DNA from 2 places in the Mesorhizobium sp. M2A.F.Ca.ET.043.02.1.1 genome. Region 1 is predicted to be linked to the other one. Evidence: predicted binding sites of a transcription regulator. Region 1 holds the regulator's gene; the other holds the start of a gene.

Region 1 (9,183 bases):
CGCGCGTTCCGCCGACGTCGCTTCAGCGCCAGCGCAATTGGAAGTGATAGGCATGGCGCCTGCCGGGCGCGGTTTCTCCGGAACCGTCGGCAAAGGCCAGGCCGTGCGCATCTTCACCGGCGCGCCGCTGCCTGAAGGCGCCGACACCATCGTCATCCAGGAAAACGTCCGCGACCTCGGCAATGGCAGGATCGAGGTGACGGAGCCGACCGCGCAAGCACGCAATGTCCGGCGCCGCGGGCTCGACTTCGGCGAGGGCGACGTGCTGCTCGGAAATGGTCGCGTGCTCGACGCGGCGGCCCTTTCGCTGGCGGCTTCTGCCAACCACCCTGCCTTGAATGTCGTGCGCCAGCCGCTGGTCGCGATCATCGCCACCGGCGATGAATTGCTGCCGCCGGGCAGCACGCTCGGCCCCGATCAGATCATTTCGTCGAATGCCTATGGCGTTGCCGCCGCCGCCCAGTCGGTTGGCGCACGCGCACTCGATCTTGGCATCGCGGCCGACCGCAAGGAGGCGATCGCCGCGCTGGTCAGGAGAGCGGTCCAGGCGGGCCCGGATGTCATCGTCACGCTCGGCGGCGCCTCGGTCGGCGATCACGACCTGATCCATGACGTGCTGACCGGCGAAGGCATGCGGCTCGACTTCTGGAAGATCGCCATGCGTCCCGGCAAACCGTTGATGTTCGGCCGGCTTGGCAATGTCCGCTGCATCGGCCTGCCAGGCAATCCGGTGGCAAGCATCGTCTGCTCGCAGCTCTTCCTGAAGCCGCTGCTTGCCCGGCTCGGCGGCCGCAATTTCAGGCAGGACGTGCGAACGGCCCGGCTGGGCGCCGCGATGCCGGCCAACGATCTCAGGCAGGACTACGTGCGCGCCGTGGTTCGCGAGGATGCCGGTACCCTGGTCGCGACGCCTTTCGGCATCCAGGACTCCTCGATGCTCAGGATGCTCGCCGACGCCAACGGCCTGATCGTGCGCGAGCCCTTCGCGCTGGCTGCGGAGGTTGGCGCCGAATGCAGCGTGCTTATGCTGCGCTGATAGATCGACAACGCCGGTGGTCCGGACGTCGACGAAGTCGATCGTTCGTACGTTGAGAACGTCGATCGTTATTCGTCCACCAGCGTTCGGGTCAGGGGATGGTCGGGATCGGCGAGACCATCGACGACGTTGAAATGATGCCGGTCCGGCTCGACAACTGACTGGGTAGCGGCGCCAAGCCCCGTCCAGATGTTGGCGAGCAATACGCTCTGGCGCAGGAATTCCGAGCGCTCGCCGCCGCCGACCCAACAGGTGATGCGGGTTCCTTGCACGGGCCGCAGCAGCGCTGGGCTTTCGCTAAACGCTTCCCGTTCGTCGATGTTCAGCGTCTCGTTCAAAGCCGTGAACATCAACGACCGAAGGTCGTGCAGGCCTGAAATCGAAACGACCTTGCGTATGCGTTGCGCCACCATGGCGCCCAGCGGCGAAGTCGTCGTCGCCATCCGGCTGGCGAGATGTCCGCCGGCCGAATGTCCGGTCAGCATCAGCGGTCCCTCGACCATGGCCGCCGCTTTGCCGATCGCGGCCGCGACTTCATTGACGATGCCGCCGATCCTGGTTCGCGGGCACAGCGTATAGGAAGGCATGACGACGGCAAAGCCGCGGCCGACAGCGCCGGCGGCCAGATGCGACCAGGATGTCTTGTCCGATTCCATCCAGTAGCCGCCATGGATGAACACGACGAGCCCCTTCGGCGCGGCAGGCGGGAGGAAGAGATCGAACCGGCTGCGCGGCGCCTCGCCATAGACGATGTCGAGCCGCGCCCTGCCCTGCGCCAACAGCTTTTCGCGAAATGCCTGAGCTGGGCCGTCCCAGGCCGCCGGCCAGCGGTCGCCGCCAGCGATGTTCGCGCCGTTGGCGTAGGCGTCATCCCAGTCGACAATGCGGTGTCCCAGCACCGGCCCCTCCAGCGATCGGATCGATTTCGAGTTGTCTTTGTTCGGCATGCCATTCGAAGTCAGGTGACGGCCTCCTTGATCGCATAGCGCGCTTCCTGCCAGGCGCTCGTGCGCAGGATGTCTTCCAGCACCTCGACGGCGGCCCAGACATCCCGGTAGCCGACATAGAGTGGCGTGAAGCCGAAGCGAACGGTCGACGGCGCGCGGAAATCGCCGATCACGCCGCGCTCGATCAAGGCGCGCATCACCTGGTAGCCATGTGGATGGGCGAACGACACCTGGCTGCCGCGCTCGGCGCCGTTGCGCGGGCTTTCTAGCTCAAGACCGAACGCGCCGCATCGAGCTTCGACAAGGCGGATGAACAGATCCGTCAGCGCGACGCTCTTCTCGCGCACGGCCGTCATGTCGACTTCGTCCCAGAGATCCAGCGAACCTTTCAGCGCCCGCATCGACAGCATCGGCTGCGTTCCGCACAGGAATCGCCGGATGCCCGTGCCGGCGGCATAACCCTGCTCGAACGCGAACGGTCGGGCATGGCCCCACCAGCCGCTGAGCGGCTGGCTGATGTCGGGATGATGGCGGGTGGCGGCATAGATGAAGGCAGGCGCGCCCGGTCCGCCATTGAGATATTTGTAGGTGCAGCCGATCGCGAAATCGGCATTCGAGCCGTCGAGATCCACCGGCAGGGCGCCGGCCGTGTGGCAGAGGTCCCAGACGATCAGCGCGCCGGCGTCATGGGCCTTGCGGGTCAGGGCCGCCATATCGCGCAACCGGCCGGACTTGTAATTGACGTGGTTGACCAGGATGACCGCGACACGGTCGTCGATCAGTTCCTCGATCGTCGGCGCATCGACGCCCTCGAGCCGCAGCACCGCGCCGGGCCGCGTTTCGAGGACACCCCTCCGCCATGTAGAGGTCGGTCGGAAAGCTGTCGCCTTCGGCAACGATCACCGAGCGGTCGGGTCGCATCGCGAGCGCCGCATGCAGGACCTTGTAGATGTTGATCGAGGTGGTGTCGCATACGACCGTCTGGCCAGGCGCGGCGCCGATCAGACGCCCGAGCCGGTCGCCCAGCTTGACAGGCATGTCGAACCAGCCGGCGGTGTTCCAGGCACGGATGAGATCCTGCGCCCATTCCTGCTTCGCGGCCGTCTCGATCTCGTTGAAGACATTGATCGAAGCGGCGCCCAGTGAATTGCCATCAAGGTATATCACCCCTTCCGGCAGAACAAAGCGATCGCGCAAGGGGCGCAGCGGGTCCGCGGCGTCCATCGCCACGACCTCGGCAAGATCGGGAATTCCCCTCATGTGCTACCGCCTCCATTTCGACCCAGGCCGCTACATCCCTCCGGCGACCAAGGCGGTTGTCCCATCACCGTCCGCAACCCGGCAAGAACCTTCTGTCCTATGTTAGCTGGTCCATAGACGGCAAAGGCTGAGGATCGGAATCGTCGCCAAGGTTGGCATTTTGAGTTCGTTTCGTTCACGTTACGGTACATGGTTGGGTCAGCTGACTGGATCCCTTCAGCACCTCCGCGACGATGTCGCCTCTCAATTTCAGCATAAGGAGAATTGCAAAATCGAGCGGAATCAATGACACAGCCCAACCGGTGGCGGCCAGGCACCGTCGGATGCAACATTCTTTCGCCCGCCTTAAGAAATTCATTAAACTTTAAACGGTTGCGGAACACAACTGGAACAGATAGTGTTTGTTCTGGGTTTGTTTTTCTGATTCTGGTTTCGGAACCCGTGGGGGCCGCCAATGCTGACGCGCAAACAACATGAACTCCTGATGTTCATCCATGAACGCCTGAAGGAGAGCGGGATCCCTCCATCCTTCGACGAGATGAAGGAAGCGCTCGACCTCGCCTCGAAGTCCGGCATCCATCGGCTGATCACGGCGCTGGAAGAACGCGGCTTCATTCGCCGGCTACCGAACCGGGCGCGCGCGTTGGAAGTCTTGCGCCTGCCCGACTCGATCGCTCCCGGCCTGAACGCCGCGAAGAAATTTTCGCCAAGCGTCATCCAGGGCGGCCAGGGCAATCTAAGTCGAGAGGTCAAGCCGGCAGCGCCCTCACGTACGCCGACACCCAGCAATGATGACGACGCCGCTTCAGCCGTGTCCATTCCGGTGATGGGCCGCATCGCCGCCGGTGTGCCGATCGACGCCATTCAGCACCAGACGCATTCGATCTCGGTCCCGCCGGACATGATCATGGGCGGCGAGCATTATGCGCTGGAGGTCAAGGGCGACTCGATGATCGAGGCCGGCATCTTCGACGGCGACACCGTCATCATCCGAAACGCCAACACGGCGAGCCCGGGCGAGATCGTGGTGGCGCTCGTCGATGATGAGGAAGCGACGCTCAAGCGCTTCCGCCGCAAGGGCGCCTCGATCGCGCTGGAGGCCGCCAACCCGGCCTACGAGACCCGCATCTTCGGGCCGGATCGGGTCAAGGTGCAGGGCAAGCTCGTCGGGCTGATCCGCCGCTACTGATCCGGCTTCGAGGGCTTGGCCCTCTCAGGCTTTTCATAAGGCGGCAGTCCCCTCGCCTCGCGCGTGTATTTGCGCTGCTCGTGCCAGGGCCGATATGGCTTTTCGACCGCATATTGGATGGTTGCTCGCGCGGTTGCCGATTGTGGATCGAAGAAGACGGCGGCGCTGCCGTCACGCGCCAGTTGGCGCTTGGTGACGACAAGCACGCGCTGATCCCAGCAGGGATTGTAGGCCGTCGCATCGTTGATGACGATGAGGTCGGCAAAGCCGCAGGCGGGCCGTGCGCTGTCGCGGTTTTCGGCGAGCGCCACGATCGCGCTGGACGGATGCCGGCCAATGCAGAGGTCGCCGGTGCAATAGAAGGGCGAGCCTGGCGGCAGGTCGACCGGGTCGGCGATATCGAGAGCATCCTTGGCAAATGTCTCCGGCGGTACGATGTCCTCGGCCTTCAGCGCCCGCTTCCAATTGTCGGTGGTGAACTCGTTGGAGCGTTCGCGGTTGACGGCAAGCTCGCCGCCACCGATCGGCATCGCCACGAGATGCGCGTCCTCCGAGATCAGCACATCCGGCGTGCGCACATGCGGGATGGCCAGCAGCGCGGCGAGCGCGAAGGGCACAGCGGCAAGCCTTAGCCAGGTGGTGGCCATGGTCGCGATGACGAGCGCGATTGTCGCCAGCAGCACCGACTGGATCGAGATCAATCCCACGGCATCGACTGGCGAGCGCTCGGAAATCCATGCCGAAATGGAGATCATCGCTGTCAGGCCCTTGCCCATCACATAGAGGAAGGGACCGTCGAAGCCGAACGGCATGGCGAGCGCGCTCAACACGGCGAACGGCATGACAATCAGCGAGACGATCGGCATGACCGCCAGATTGGCCAGCAGGCTGAGCGGCGACACGCGCTGAAAATGCCAGATCGCAAACAGCAATGTCGCGCTGCCGGCGATGAGCGAGGTCACAGCGGCGCCGCCCACGCCAACCGCCAGTTTTCGCGACAGGAACCTCAGGAACGAACGCTTCACCGGCGGCGCGGTCGTTTTGCCCGCGCGATAATCGGCAAAGCCGGCATAGGCGCCGACCAGGGCCGCGGTGGCGGCGAAGGACATCTGGAAGCTCGGGCCGACCACTTCATGTGGCGAGACAAGGATGACGGCAATCGCCGAGATTGCCAGGTTGCGCATCGTCAAAGCCGCGCGGTCGAAGAGCACCGCTACAAGCATAACCGCAAGCATGATGAAGCTTCGCTCGGCCGCCACCACGATGCCGGAGATGACGAGGTAAGCGGCGATCAAGGCCAGCGCGATCGCTGCGGCGTATTTCTTCACCGGGCGGCGGGAGGAGAAATCGGGAAACAGCGCGAAGGCGCCGCGCAGCAGGAACATGATCGTGCCGGCGACCAGCGCCATGTGCAGGCCGGAGATCGAGATGATGTGATAGATGCCGGTCCGTCGCATCGACTCGTTGATCGCTTCCGGAATGCCCGCGCGCACGCCGACGATCAGCGCCGCCGCGATCTCGCCTTCGGAACCGCCAATGCTGCTCCGGATGTGGTCGGCGATCCCTTCGCGCGCGTTTTCCACGGCCGACGCAATGCGCGCTCCGAAGGGTGCCCCCGTTGTCGCCGTCGAAGACGGAGCCAACAGTTTTGGGTCGCCCAGGAAAAAGCCGCTGCCGCCGATGCCGCTAAAGTAGCTGTCGAAGGAAAAATCGTAGCTGTCCGGCCGGACCGGGCCGGTCGGGGGTAGCAGCTTGGCATAGCCGGTCAGCATCGATCCGACGGTCATGCCGGGCGGGATCCTGCGCGCCGACAGCCGAACGCGGTCCGGCGCGTAGCGCAGCGTCGGGTGCTCGGTGGACATGAGATCGATGGTCAGCCGCACACGGCCATTGGCCATCGCTTCGACGGTGACCAGGCGACCGGTCAGCCGGGTCTGGATTTCGGACCCCAGCATCGGCGTCGCCATCCGCCAGGTCTCCACCTTGGCCGCAAGAAAGCCGAACGCGCAGAAAAGCGATGCCATGAAGACAAGGTGCGCTTTCTGCCAGGAGCGCGACACCGTCGCGCAGACAGCCATCAGAGCCACCGCCGCAAGCGGCCTGTAGAGATCAGGCTCGGTGCTCAGCGAGAAGTAATAGATCACGCCGGCGGCCAGGAACACCGGCACCAGCAGGAAGCCGATGCCGCGGTCGAGCTCGGTAGTGGCAGCGATCGCAACGCTTCGCCGCAGCGCAGGAACCGAAACGCGGCCGAGTTGTTTGCGGATTCGGCCTACGGTACCTGTTGGCGACGCTGGCTGCAGCGCACCGTCACCGGGCGGCGGTAACTCGGTGGGCGGATGGAGTTCTGGAAGCGAAAGCGGCGCTTCTTCAGCGGGCTCGGCATGGGCAAACATCAGGCGCTCGCTGACGCCAGCTGTCGTTTCCCCGCCCTCCTCCGTGCCCCGGCCACGTCCAGCCATCGGGTCTGCCCCTTGCGCCCCAGACCGCCTATGGTACATGAACGCGCAAAGCGCGAAAGCCCGCGCGAAATATGCCGTTTCAGTGCTTCTTCGAGAGTTTCATGTCCGACAAGGTCGTCACCCGTTTTGCCCCCTCGCCCACCGGCTACCTGCATATTGGCGGGGCGCGCACGGCGCTGTTCAACTGGCTCTATGCCAGGCACACCGGCGGCACGATGCTGCTGCGTATCGAGGACACTGATCGCGAGCGCTCCACCGAAGCCGCCACGGCCGCCATTCTCGACGGATTGACCTGGCTTGGCCTTTCCTGGGATGGCGACGCCGTCTCCCAGTTCGAGCGGGCTCCGCGCCATCGCGAGGTGGCCGAGGAACTCGTGCGCCTGGGCAAGGCCTATTACAGCTATGAGACGCCGGCGGAGCTGGAAGCGATGCGCGACGCAGCGAGAGCCAAGGGCCTGCCGCCGCGTTACAACGGCCAGTGGCGCGACCGCGATCCGTCCGAGGCACCGGCAGGCGTCAAGGGCGCGATCCGCATCAAGGCGCCGACCGAGGGCGAGACGGTCGTCCATGACCGCGTGCAGGGAGAGGTGCGCTTTCCCAACAAGGATCTCGACGACTTCATCATCCTGCGCTCGGACGGCAACCCGACCTACATGCATGCCGTCGTCGTCGACGACCACGACATGGGCGTCACCCACATCATCCGCGGCGACGATCACCTGACCAACGCCGCGCGCCAGACGGTGATCTACAACGCCATGGACTGGGCGGTGCCGTCGATGTCGCACATCCCGCTGATCCACGGCGCCGACGGCGCCAAGCTGTCGAAGCGGCACGGCGCGCTGGGTGTCGAGGCCTATCGCGCCATGGGCTATCTGCCGGAAGCCTTGCTCAACTATTTGGCGCGGCTCGGCTGGAGCCATGGCGACGACGAGGTGATGTCGATCAAGGACATGATCGCCTGGTTCGACATCGGCGACGTCAACAAGGGCGCTGCCCGCTTCGACTTCGCCAAGCTCGAGGCGCTGAACGGCGTGCATATGCGCAAGATGGACGATCGGGCGCTGTTCGATATCTTCGTCGCCACTCTGCCCTATCTCGAAGGCGGTCCGGCGCTCGCCGCAAAGCTCGATGACAAGCGAAAGGCGCAGCTGCTTGCCGCCATGCCCGGCCTCAAGGAGCGGGCAAAAACCCTGGTGGAGCTGGCCGACGGCGCGGCTTTCCTGTTTGCCGAGCGTCCGCTGTCGCTGGACGAGAAGGCGGCGGGCTTGCTCAGCGCGGATGCGCGCGCGATTCTGCGCGGCGCGCATGGCGCGTTGTCTTCTGTCCAGGGCGAGTGGAGCGCCGCCTCGGCGGAGGCTTCGATCCGCGAGTTCGCGCAGGCTGGCGGGTACAAGCTTGGCGCGGTGGCCCAACCACTGAGAGCCGCGCTGACCGGCCGCAGCACATCGCCTGGCGTGTTCGACGTACTGGCCGTGCTGGGCCGCCAGGAAAGCCTGGCGCGCATTGGAGATCAAATCGATTAGGAGCGAACTGGCCCAAGAAGATTGGCATTGAAAGGTGTGTTTCGCAGTGCAACATTAGGCCTTGGCCCAATCTGGCACGCACCTCCTAAAATGCGGTGGCGAGTTCGCGCATTCCGGTGACTTCGACGTGTCGTTTGCAGGAATTGCCTTGCCGGCATGAGGATACAAGGGAGTTTGAGAATGAGCGAAGCTGCGACAAAACTGGAACCGGGCAGCAAGGCGCACGAGTCGACCGCCAGGCTCGAACTCGCCGGCAAGACCCATGAATTCAAGGTGCGAAGCGGGTCGACCGGGCCTGACGTCATCGACATCGGCGCGCTCTACAGCACCACCGGCGCCTTCACCTACGACCCCGGCTTCACCTCCACTGCAAGCTGCGAGTCGGCAATCACCTTCATCGACGGCGACGCCGGCATCCTTTTGCATCGCGGCTATCCGATCGACCAGCTTGCCGAACATGGCGACTTCCTCGAAGTCTGCTACCTCCTGCTCTACGGGGAACTCCCGACCAAGGCGCAGAAGGAGGATTTCGACTATCGCGTGACGCGCCACACCATGGTGCACGAGCAGATGTCGCGCTTCTTCACCGGCTTCCGCCGCGACGCGCACCCGATGGCCGTCATGTGCGGCGTGGTCGGCGCGCTGTCGGCCTTCTACCACGACTCGACCGACATCTCGGACCCGTATCAGCGCATGGTCGCCTCGATGCGCCTGATCGCCAAGATGCCGACCATCGCGGCGATGGCCTACAAATACCATATCG
Region 2 (9,183 bases), 1.0 Mb from region 1:
CAAATCGCCAGCTCGTTTTTAAGACTTTTGTCGGTGTATCGAATTGGACCTGTCCCCCAACGGACCGTCCAGAGTCAGTAAAGCTACGCGACTCAATACCGGGTTATGTTTCTACGCGAGCTGCGAAGGCGCAAGTTAGGATTTCTAATAGCTATAACAGATGCTTTATAGAACCGACGGTCCGGCAGGATACGTAGAACCTCCGGTTGCACTGGGTCGGCCAAGGAAGTTGCTGAAAAATCGAAGTTCAGGCCAAGTCCGGCCACGGCAATGACAATCCGCCGGCTGGATGTGGGCCTTTCGCGATTCGCCGGCGCCAGGGCAAATCGCTCATTTGACGGCGACGCCGCGCCTGACATCCGCCGAAGGGCTGTCCGACAGGATTTCCAGCACGCGTTTCCAGCGCGCGCAGCGGCCAAAGTCCTTTTGCTCAATAGCCTTTTCCGCCTTCATGGCCGCATAGAGCGGCGCTTCCGCGCCAAATTCCCTGACCAGCCAGTGCGCCTCCTGTCTGGCGCGGCGTTCGTCCTCGTCAACGGGCATTCTGGACATTGTGCGTGGTCTCCGTACCTTCGATGCCGACCGCGAGGCAGCTGCCAATGACGAGGACGGCGCCGGCAACAGCCGTCATCGACAGGCTTTCGCCCGACAGGGTCAGCAGAAACGTGGAAGCGATTGGCGTCAGATAGGCGACGACCGCAATCCTGCCGCCGTGATCGAGCTTGGCCGCGCGCGACCAGAAATAGTAGCCGAGCCCCATCGGGCCGGCGCCGAGATAGAGGCCTAGCAGGAGATGCCCACCGGTCAGGCGTCCGGCGCCGTCATGCAGGCACCAGGCAAAGGTGAGCGCGACGCCGATCAGCGCCGAGGGCAAAAGCAGACGTTCCGGCGGCACGCCAAGGCGGCCGACGGTAAGCGAGTAGAAGGCCATGCAGAGCGCCGAGCCGAAAGCGGCGAGATAACCGACAACGCTGCCGCCTTCGAACCAGGTCTGCGCGCGCCCTCCGGAAATGACCAGCGCCACGCCGGCGAAGCCGACAGCCGCGGCCAGGCCAAGCAACAGTGGACGGCGCGGCCGGCCCAGCAGAATAGCGGCCGCGGCGGTCATCAGCGGCCAAGTATAGGCGACGAGGTTCGCCTCGATGACCGGCATCGAGGCGAAGCCGATATATTGCAACACCATGGTGCCGACCAGCCCCAGGAAGCCGACGGCATAGGCGGCAAGCGAGACTCTTTCTTTCTCCCCTTGTGGGAGAAGGTGGATCGGCGCGGAGCGCCGAGACGGATGAGGGGTGTTGGAAGAAACTCCAGCGTCGGCGATCCGTCCAGCACCCCTCATCCGACCTCGCTTCGCGAGGCCACCTTCTCCCACAAGGGGAGAAGGGAAAAGTCGGATCAGCGCAAACACGACGGCCGCCCCGCAAAATTGGAGGAACTGCACTTGCGATACCGGATAGAGGGCAAGCAGCGTCTTGCCGACCAGGGCGTTGGTCGCCCACAGCGCCACGGCGCCGAGGGCGAAGGCCAGCGCCGCCGCCGGGGCGGCGCTGGGATGGTCTCGACAGTCCGCCACGGCCGGGCCGAGGCTCAGCGACGCTGGGCGCGGCTGGCGCTCGACCGGATCGTTGGTCACTACCAAGACTCCCTTGCTCCGCCGGAAACCGGCTCCGCGGCGGGCTGCGGCATGGGATGCTCCTCGGCATGGCGGCGATAGGCGGGCAGCTGGTTGGTCCAGACATCCTCGGCCAGCTCGTTCACCCAGGCACGGTCATGGTCATTGTCGGCGGCGAGGTAAAACATTCGGTTATCGTCGACATACGGCTTGGTCGCCGAGCGCTGGTTGAGCACCAGCGTGACGCGCTCGCCGAGCTGGATCGGCGCGGTGCGGTGGAGCACGCCCAGGAACTGGCCGAGCGTGGCGTAGTTCATCTTGTGGTCGATGCGCATGACCTTGTTGCGCGGCAGGTCGCGGCCGGATTCCAGGATCGAGCGGCCGGTCTCGGAATCGTCGCAATAGATCTCAAGATGACCGCCGATGAGAGGGTCGCTGATCGACAGCGGGATCAGCTCCGTCACCGGGACGCCGTCGCAATGCCATTCGACGGCGCCGTCCCTCGGGTTCATGAAGGTGACGGTCGAACCGACGATCGACAGTGGATAGGGTTCGAGCTTGGTGCCCATCATGTCGGACAGCCTTTCCAAGCGCAGCTTGTCGTGTAAAAGCTCCTTGATCTCGGGAATATAGCGGTCCGCGCCGGTGATAAAGGTGAGGTCGAGATGTTTGTGAACGGCATGGCTGGCCTTCAGCTTCAGGGCGGCTTCCTCGATCGCGGCAAGCAGAGCCGGGTCGTAACCGTGACGATACTGGGCGACGCCGAAGCCCGACACTTTCCAGGCCGTCTCATGACCAATGATGGCCTCGCGGCTCATTGCACAGCGCAGTTCGGGAATTGTATGGGCGTTCATTGTACTTTCTCCAAGATGGGGGCAACACTTGGTTAACAGTCATTTAAACGCCTACCCCTGTAAATTTAGGAATGCTGGTGGTAGCGTAAGCCCAGCTTAAGGTCGAAACCCCGTGCGTCTGCTCAGTCAGGTCAACCTCAACTCGCTGAAAATCGTGGAAAGCGCCGCGAGGCACAGGAATTTCACACGCGCCGGCGAAGAGCAGTTTATCACCGCTTCCGCCGTCAGCCAGCGCGTGAAGAGCCTGGAGGACCAGCTGCGCTTCAAGATCTTCGAGCGCGGCGGCAACGCGGTGTCGCTGACGCCGGAGGGCGAGACCTATGTGGCGCGCGTGCGCGAGGCGCTGGAACGGATCGTGGCGGCCAGCATGGAGGCCACCGGCCAGTCGCAGGCGCATGTGCTGCGGATCTGCGTGCTGCCGACCTTCGCGGCGCGCTGGCTGTTTCCCAGGCTGATGACCTTCCAGCAGCAATATCCCGACATCGAGATGCGGGTGTCGACATCCTACGCCACGCATGAATTCGCGACCTCGGAATATGATCTCGAGATCCGCTACGGCGACGGCAATTTCCCCGGCCTCACCTCGGAACTGCTGTTCAAGGAAGACCTGACGCCGGTGTGCAGCCGCAAGCTGTTTCACGACGTGCTGGGCGACAAGCCGCTGTCGAAGGTGGTGCCGGAGGACCTGCGCTACTTCACGCTGCTGCATTCGGACACCTGCACGCAGAACTGGCAGTCGTGGCTGGGCTTCGCCGGCGCGAGCTTCGTGCTTGGCGAGACGAGAAGCGTCTATTTCGACAGCTGCATGATGTCCTACGAAGCGGCCAATGCCGGCATGGGCTTCGCCGTCGCCAACCGCGCCTACATGGCAAGCGACATCCGTGCCGAAAGGCTGGTAGCCCCCTTCGCGGTCCACCATCCCAACACGGCGGGCTGGTACTTCGTCAGCCCCATCAAGGCGCTCGGCGCCCGCAAGGTGGAACTGTTCAAGCAATGGATCCTGGCCGAAGCGGCGCTGACGCAGCGCCAACTCGACATGGAGATCACCGGCGGACAGCCGGCACGCGCGGCGGTGGCCTAAGCAGCGCCGCTCGCGCAGCGTCAGGATTTTCCGGGTGTTTCCACTGACTGTAGCCGGCTAGCGCGATCGCACCATGACGCAAGGCCGAGACTCAGCTATGTTGGATTGCGCGGCGGGCCTGATTTTCCCGCTTGGCCGGCGCTATCCAGCTTCCTCCCAAGCAGCGCCGGCCTTCTTCCAGCCCGACGATAACTTGACCTTTAGGGCCGACGATAACCCGACTCGCCCTGCCCTATTGCTTCGGAGGCGTGCCCGGCTGGTCGCCGCCCGTGGTCGATTTCGGCACCGGGTTCTTGTCGACCTGAGGGTTCTGGTTGACTTCGTCGCCCGGCGCCTTGGTGGGTTGCACACTGTTGTCGCAGGCGGCGAGCACGAGCCCTGCCGCAAGAGCCAGCAGCACAGGAAGCTTCATCATGACGACCTCCTCTCGTTCGCCCCTTTCATAAAGGGCAAACGAGGCGATGGCGGTTTGGTTGCGCGTGAGGCGGAACCAACCGGTCCGCGTCCGGTTGAAAGCCAATCAACCGCATGAGGAGACGATGATGATCCGCCTGCTGCTTACCGGCCTTTTCGCCTACACCGCCTATCGCGTCGCCGTGAGGATCATCAACGAGGTGCCTGGCGATGTCGCGCCGCTGGACATGCCGGGCGATGAGAGGCGCAAGTTGCGGCGCCAGTCGGCGGCAATGGGGGTGGAGCCGAAGCGGTAGCGCCCTTGCTCGGCCCACCTTCTTCTACGCCATGCACACATCGTCTGTGACGGCGTGACTGATCGACCTGAGGTTTGATTGCCACGTGGTTCCCCCAATCCGTCGCTGCTTCGCAGCGCCACCTTCCCCCTCCGGAGGGAAAGGAAGGGAGCGTTGCTGGAAGCTCGGCGCTTTTCCTCTACCCCGTCGATCGGGGGAGAGGTGGCTCGGCGAAGCCGAGACGGAGTGGGGGTCGACCAGCGCTCCATAGAGAATGTATGCGCCCACCCACCACCGGCTCAGCCTCCTCTCCGGCCGCTGCGGTCCCCTCCCGGCTCTCCCGCAACGCGAGGAAATTATTGCGAACAAAGCGGAAACGATGCTTGATGGGCGATGAACATCGCCGCTCGTGATTCGTCCTTCGAGACGCCCGCTTATCTTGCCCGGCTGAATGATGAGCAGCGGCTGGCGGTGGTGCATGGCGACGGCAAGGTGGCGGCGCCGCTGCTGGTGATCGCGGGCGCCGGCTCCGGCAAGACCAACACGCTGGCGCATCGCGTCGCCCATCTCATCGTCAAGGGCGCCGATCCGCGCCGCATCCTGCTGATGACCTTCTCCCGTCGTGCCGCGGCCGAGATGGCCAAGCGGGTCGAGCGCATTGCCGGCGAGGTGCTGGGGCGCGACGCGGCGATCATCGGCGACGCGCTGGCCTGGGCCGGCACTTTCCACGGCATCGGCGCCAGGCTGCTGCGCGACTATGCCGAGCAGATCGGCCTCGACCCGGCCTTCACCATCCATGACCGCGAGGATTCGGCCGACCTGATGAACCTTGCACGGCATGAGCTGGGATTCTCGAAAACCGAAAGCCGCTTTCCGACCAAAGGCACCTGCCTGCAGATCTATTCGCGGGCGGTGAACGCGCAGGCGCCACTGGACGAGGTGCTCGGCTCCGCCTTCCCCTGGTGCGCGGCATGGGCGGAGCAACTGAAGGAGCTTTTCGCGGCCTATGTCGAGGCCAAGCAGGCGCAGAACGTGCTCGATTACGACGACCTGCTGCTCTACTGGGCGCAGATGGCGGCCGAGCCGGAAATCGCCGCTCATCTCGGTTCCCGCTTCGACCACGTGCTGGTCGACGAGTACCAGGACACCAACCGGCTGCAGGCTTCGATCCTCCTGGCGCTGAAACCGGACGGCGCCGGCCTGACGGTGGTGGGCGATGACGCGCAGTCGATCTATTCCTTCCGCGCCGCGGAAGTGCGCAACATCCTCGATTTCCCGAAACAATTCGCGAAGCCCGCCGAGATCGTCATGCTGGAGCGCAACTACCGCTCGACCGAGACGATCCTGGCAGCCGCCAACAGGGTGATCGGCGAGGCCAGCGAACGCTTCACCAAGAATCTGTGGACCGAGCGCCGTTCCTCGCACAGGCCGCAGCTGGTCAGCGTACGCGACGAGGCCGAGCAGGCGAATTATGTCTGCCAGGCGATCCTGGCCGAACGCGAGGCCGGCACGGCGCTGAAGGCGCAGGCGGTGCTGTTTCGCACCTCGAGCCACAGCGGGCCGCTGGAGGTGGAGCTGACGCGTCGCAACATCCCCTTCGTCAAGTTCGGCGGCTTGAAATTCCTCGACGCCGCGCATGTCAAGGACATGCTGGCGATGCTGCGCTTCGCCGAGAACCCACGCGACCGCGTCGCCGGTTTCCGCGTGCTGCAGCTGATGCCGGGCATCGGGCCGTCCGCCGCCTCGCAGATCGTGGATGCCATGGCGACGTCGCTCGACGAGACGCTCGGCCTTGCCCGCTTCCGGCCGCCGCAGCGCGCCGCGCAGGATTGGCCGGTGTTCCTCGACATCTATAGCGGCCTACGCGCCGGCGCCAAATGGCCGGCCGACCTCGAACGGATCAGGCTCTGGTACGAACCGCATATGGAGCGCATCCATGAGGATGCGATCACGCGCCGGGCCGATCTCATCCAGCTCGAGCAGATCGCCTCGACCTATCCGTCGCGCGAACGCTTCCTGACCGAGCTGACGCTCGATCCGCCCGACGCCACCAGCGACCAGGCCGGGGCGCCGCATCGCGACGAGGATTACCTCATCCTGTCGACCATCCATTCGGCCAAGGGCCAGGAATGGAAGAACGTCTTCGTGCTGAACACGGTCGATGGCTGCATCCCGGCCGATCTCGGGGTCGGCACCAAGGAGGACATCGAGGAGGAACGCCGGCTGCTCTATGTGGCGATGACCAGGGCCAAGGACAGTTTGCATCTGGTGGTGCCGCAGCGCTTTTATCCGCACAACCAGGCTGCGCGCGGCGACCGCCATGTCTATGCCTCGCGCACCCGCTTCATCCCGGCCTCGATGCTTCCGGCCTTCGAGCAGTCGTCCTGGGCGAGTGCGGCGCTCAAGGACGACCCGCGCCAGCGGCCAGGCGTCAAGGTCGACCTTGGCGCCCGCATGCGCGGCATGTGGAAATAGGCCGCCTGCCCCCTCCTGCCGATTCACGCGACGGATCAGGTCCAAGACGGAAAAATCGGCGTGCGCGGAACCTCACGCCGCAAGCCGCGTTGTGTGGCGTCCCTTCCCAGACCGGAGGCCCGCCGCCTCCGCAGCCAACAGACGAGGTCTCAATGTACGACAGGATGTTCTTCACCCCGGTCGCCCTCAGCGTCGGCGCCGGCCATAAGCGCATGATCGCCTCGCTGTCCGCCATGCATGAATTCCTGACCGAGTTTCCGCCATCGCGGCGGCGGCTGAGCTACGGCGCCGCGGTAAAGGCCTGCGAGGCGGCACGGGCCCGAGAAATCTCGGCCGAGGCCGCGCGCGATGCGCTGATCACCTTCGCGGTGACCGCCGGCATCCTGTGGCCGTCGGACCAGCCGATCGTTTCGGTGAAGCCGGTCGCGCGCGGCTATGGCGGTTTTGCCGCCTGATTTACGGCGATCTTCTCAGGCCCACCGCCTATGAACTGCCCCCGGCTCAGTTCACCTGACGAGAGGCTTTTCCTTGCCGTTATTCGGGCTTGCCGGCGGCCGAGGCTTCGGCGATCGCGGCCGGTTCGGCCGCTGCGACGAAAGGATAGACGAGCTGCCGGTGGTAGAGCTGCGGCACAGGCTCGTCGACACCATATTTTTCTGGCATCCGCGGCGGCATGAACAAAGTGCCGCCGATCAGGTCGAGAAAGGGCAATTGGCCGGCGAAGTTCTTGTCATAGGCGTCGCGTTCGTTGGCGTGGTGCCAGTGATGGAACTGCGGCGAGGCAATCAGCCATTTCAGCGGCCCGAATTTGATGCGCGTATTGGAGTGGATGAACACCGACTGCCACTGGTAGATCAAGCACGTAGATGAGAACCGCCTCGGCGGAAAAACCCAGCGCGAACAGCGGCAAGAACGAAGCCGACTTGGTCAGGATCTGGTCCACCGGCTGCACGCGGTGCGCGGCCAGCCGGTCCATCTCCTCGATCGAGTGGTGGATGGCGTGGAGGCGCCACAGGAACGGCACCGCGTGAAAGGCGCGATGGGCGAGGTAGAAGCCGATGTCGGCGATGAGCAGAGCCTCGATCGCCTGCAGCCACACAGGCTGCGACTGAACGGCGGCGGTGAGCGCCTCGGGAACGAAACGCTGCGCCAGCAGCATCGCCGCGCCAACCACCAATACTATGCCGGCCTTGATGACAATGCCGTTGAAGAGCAGGTAGAAAACGTCGTTCAGCCAATGCCGGCGCGTCGCCGACTGCTCGCCATTGAGCGGCAGGAGCTGCTCCAGCGGGATGAAGATGAGGGCGATGATCAGCACCGCCTTGAAGTCGATGAGATCGAATACGGTCGCTCGCGGATCGGCTGAGGTCAGCCGCCGACACTAGCCGCCAAAGGATGAACGGACCGTTGATGGTGCTAAGGGACGCCTAAAGCGCGTCGCGATCTTTCAGATTCGCTCCATGCGCTTTGGGTTTTTGATTTTACGCATGTCTTTATCCCGAAACCGTTTCCCACTTTCGGGAGACATGCTTTAGTGCATGGTGCCGCCGGCATTGCCAGCCGTCCCGCTGCGCCGGCTCTCGAAGCTCACCTGGTCGCGGCCGTTGGACTTGGCCTTGTAGAGATGGCGGTCGGCGACCTGGAACACGTCGTGGTAGGTGGTCGGGCCGCTGAAGGCGATGCCGCCGATACTCACGGAAAGCGGCCAGGGCCGCCCGTCGGGGGCAAATTCGGCCTCGCGAATGCGGCGCCTGATGGATTCGGCGACCAGGAAGGAGCGTGTGGCATCGGCGCCGGGCAGGAAGACCGCGAATTCTTCGCCGCCGATGCGTCCGACGATGTCGGCGCCATGCAGTTGCCCCTTGATCGTCGCGGCGATCAACCTCAGCGCCTGGTCGCCGCAGTCGTGGCCCAGGCGGTCATTGATCGACTTGAAATGGTCGGCATCGACGATCAGCAGCGCGCCGGCGTCGGCGACCGTCTGGTCGCGTGCCTGGTCGAGATAGGCCTCGACCAGCATCGAGAAGGCGCCGCGGTTGAAGACCGCGGTCAAGCTGTCGGTCGCGGCGATGACGCTGAGCTCCTTTTGCGTGATCGCCAGCTGGCGCATCTTCCACATCAGGAAGAACAGAAAGGAGCCGCCGAGGACAAGCGGCAGGAAAAGATCCGTGAGTTTCGCCCACAGCAGCGCCTGCGGCGACAGCGAGGGAAAATTGAAGGAATCGACGAAGAAGGCGACGGCAATGAAAAAGGCTGTGCCGGCGGCGGTGACCACCACGACCCTACCCCAGCTTGTCGGGGACAAATCGATGCGCATGCCGTTGCTCCCACTGCTACCGGCTTATTGTGGAGCGCGAGCGCAAAGGAAGTCCTAACATATTAGCTTCAATGCAAGTGTGGTTAACAGGCCGTCGGAACCGCCCTTGGCGGCAGGCAAGCAGAAAGCCCGCCGCCAAAAGCAGCAGGCTTCCC

What was found. Region 1 encodes LexA, which represses DNA repair genes until DNA is damaged. Its sites were predicted from a motif close to TGTTCNNNNTGTGTTCNG; they were not measured.
Region 2: EJ068_RS26845 (ATP-dependent helicase) is a predicted target of LexA. The motif match lies at 4,587-4,604, and genes of this name have one in related genera.

Annotation. Positions count from the first base shown of each region.
Region 1 is NZ_CP034445.1:6,655,716-6,664,898, forward strand. Features, by position in the region: gene glp (gephyrin-like molybdotransferase Glp) at 1-1,036, shown strand, start outside; gene EJ068_RS32215 (alpha/beta hydrolase) at 1,105-1,935, opposite strand; partial or broken gene kynU (kynureninase) at 1,995-3,243, opposite strand; gene lexA (transcriptional repressor LexA) at 3,698-4,432, shown strand; gene EJ068_RS32230 (ComEC/Rec2 family competence protein) at 4,426-6,894, opposite strand; gene gltX (glutamate--tRNA ligase) at 6,996-8,420, shown strand; gene gltA (citrate synthase) at 8,601-9,183, shown strand, end outside.
Region 2 is NZ_CP034445.1:5,649,901-5,659,083, reverse strand. Features, by position in the region: gene EJ068_RS26880 (hypothetical protein) at 331-552, opposite strand; gene EJ068_RS26875 (DMT family transporter) at 533-1,591, opposite strand; gene EJ068_RS32800 (hypothetical protein) at 1,633-2,466, opposite strand; gene EJ068_RS26855 (LysR substrate-binding domain-containing protein) at 2,579-3,547, shown strand; gene EJ068_RS26850 (hypothetical protein) at 3,780-3,962, opposite strand; gene EJ068_RS32795 (hypothetical protein) at 4,087-4,257, shown strand; gene EJ068_RS26845 (ATP-dependent helicase) at 4,630-6,711, shown strand; gene EJ068_RS26840 (DUF982 domain-containing protein) at 6,864-7,166, shown strand; gene EJ068_RS33740 (sterol desaturase family protein) at 7,246-7,548, opposite strand; gene EJ068_RS26835 (sterol desaturase family protein) at 7,442-8,029, opposite strand; gene EJ068_RS26830 (GGDEF domain-containing protein) at 8,243-9,028, opposite strand.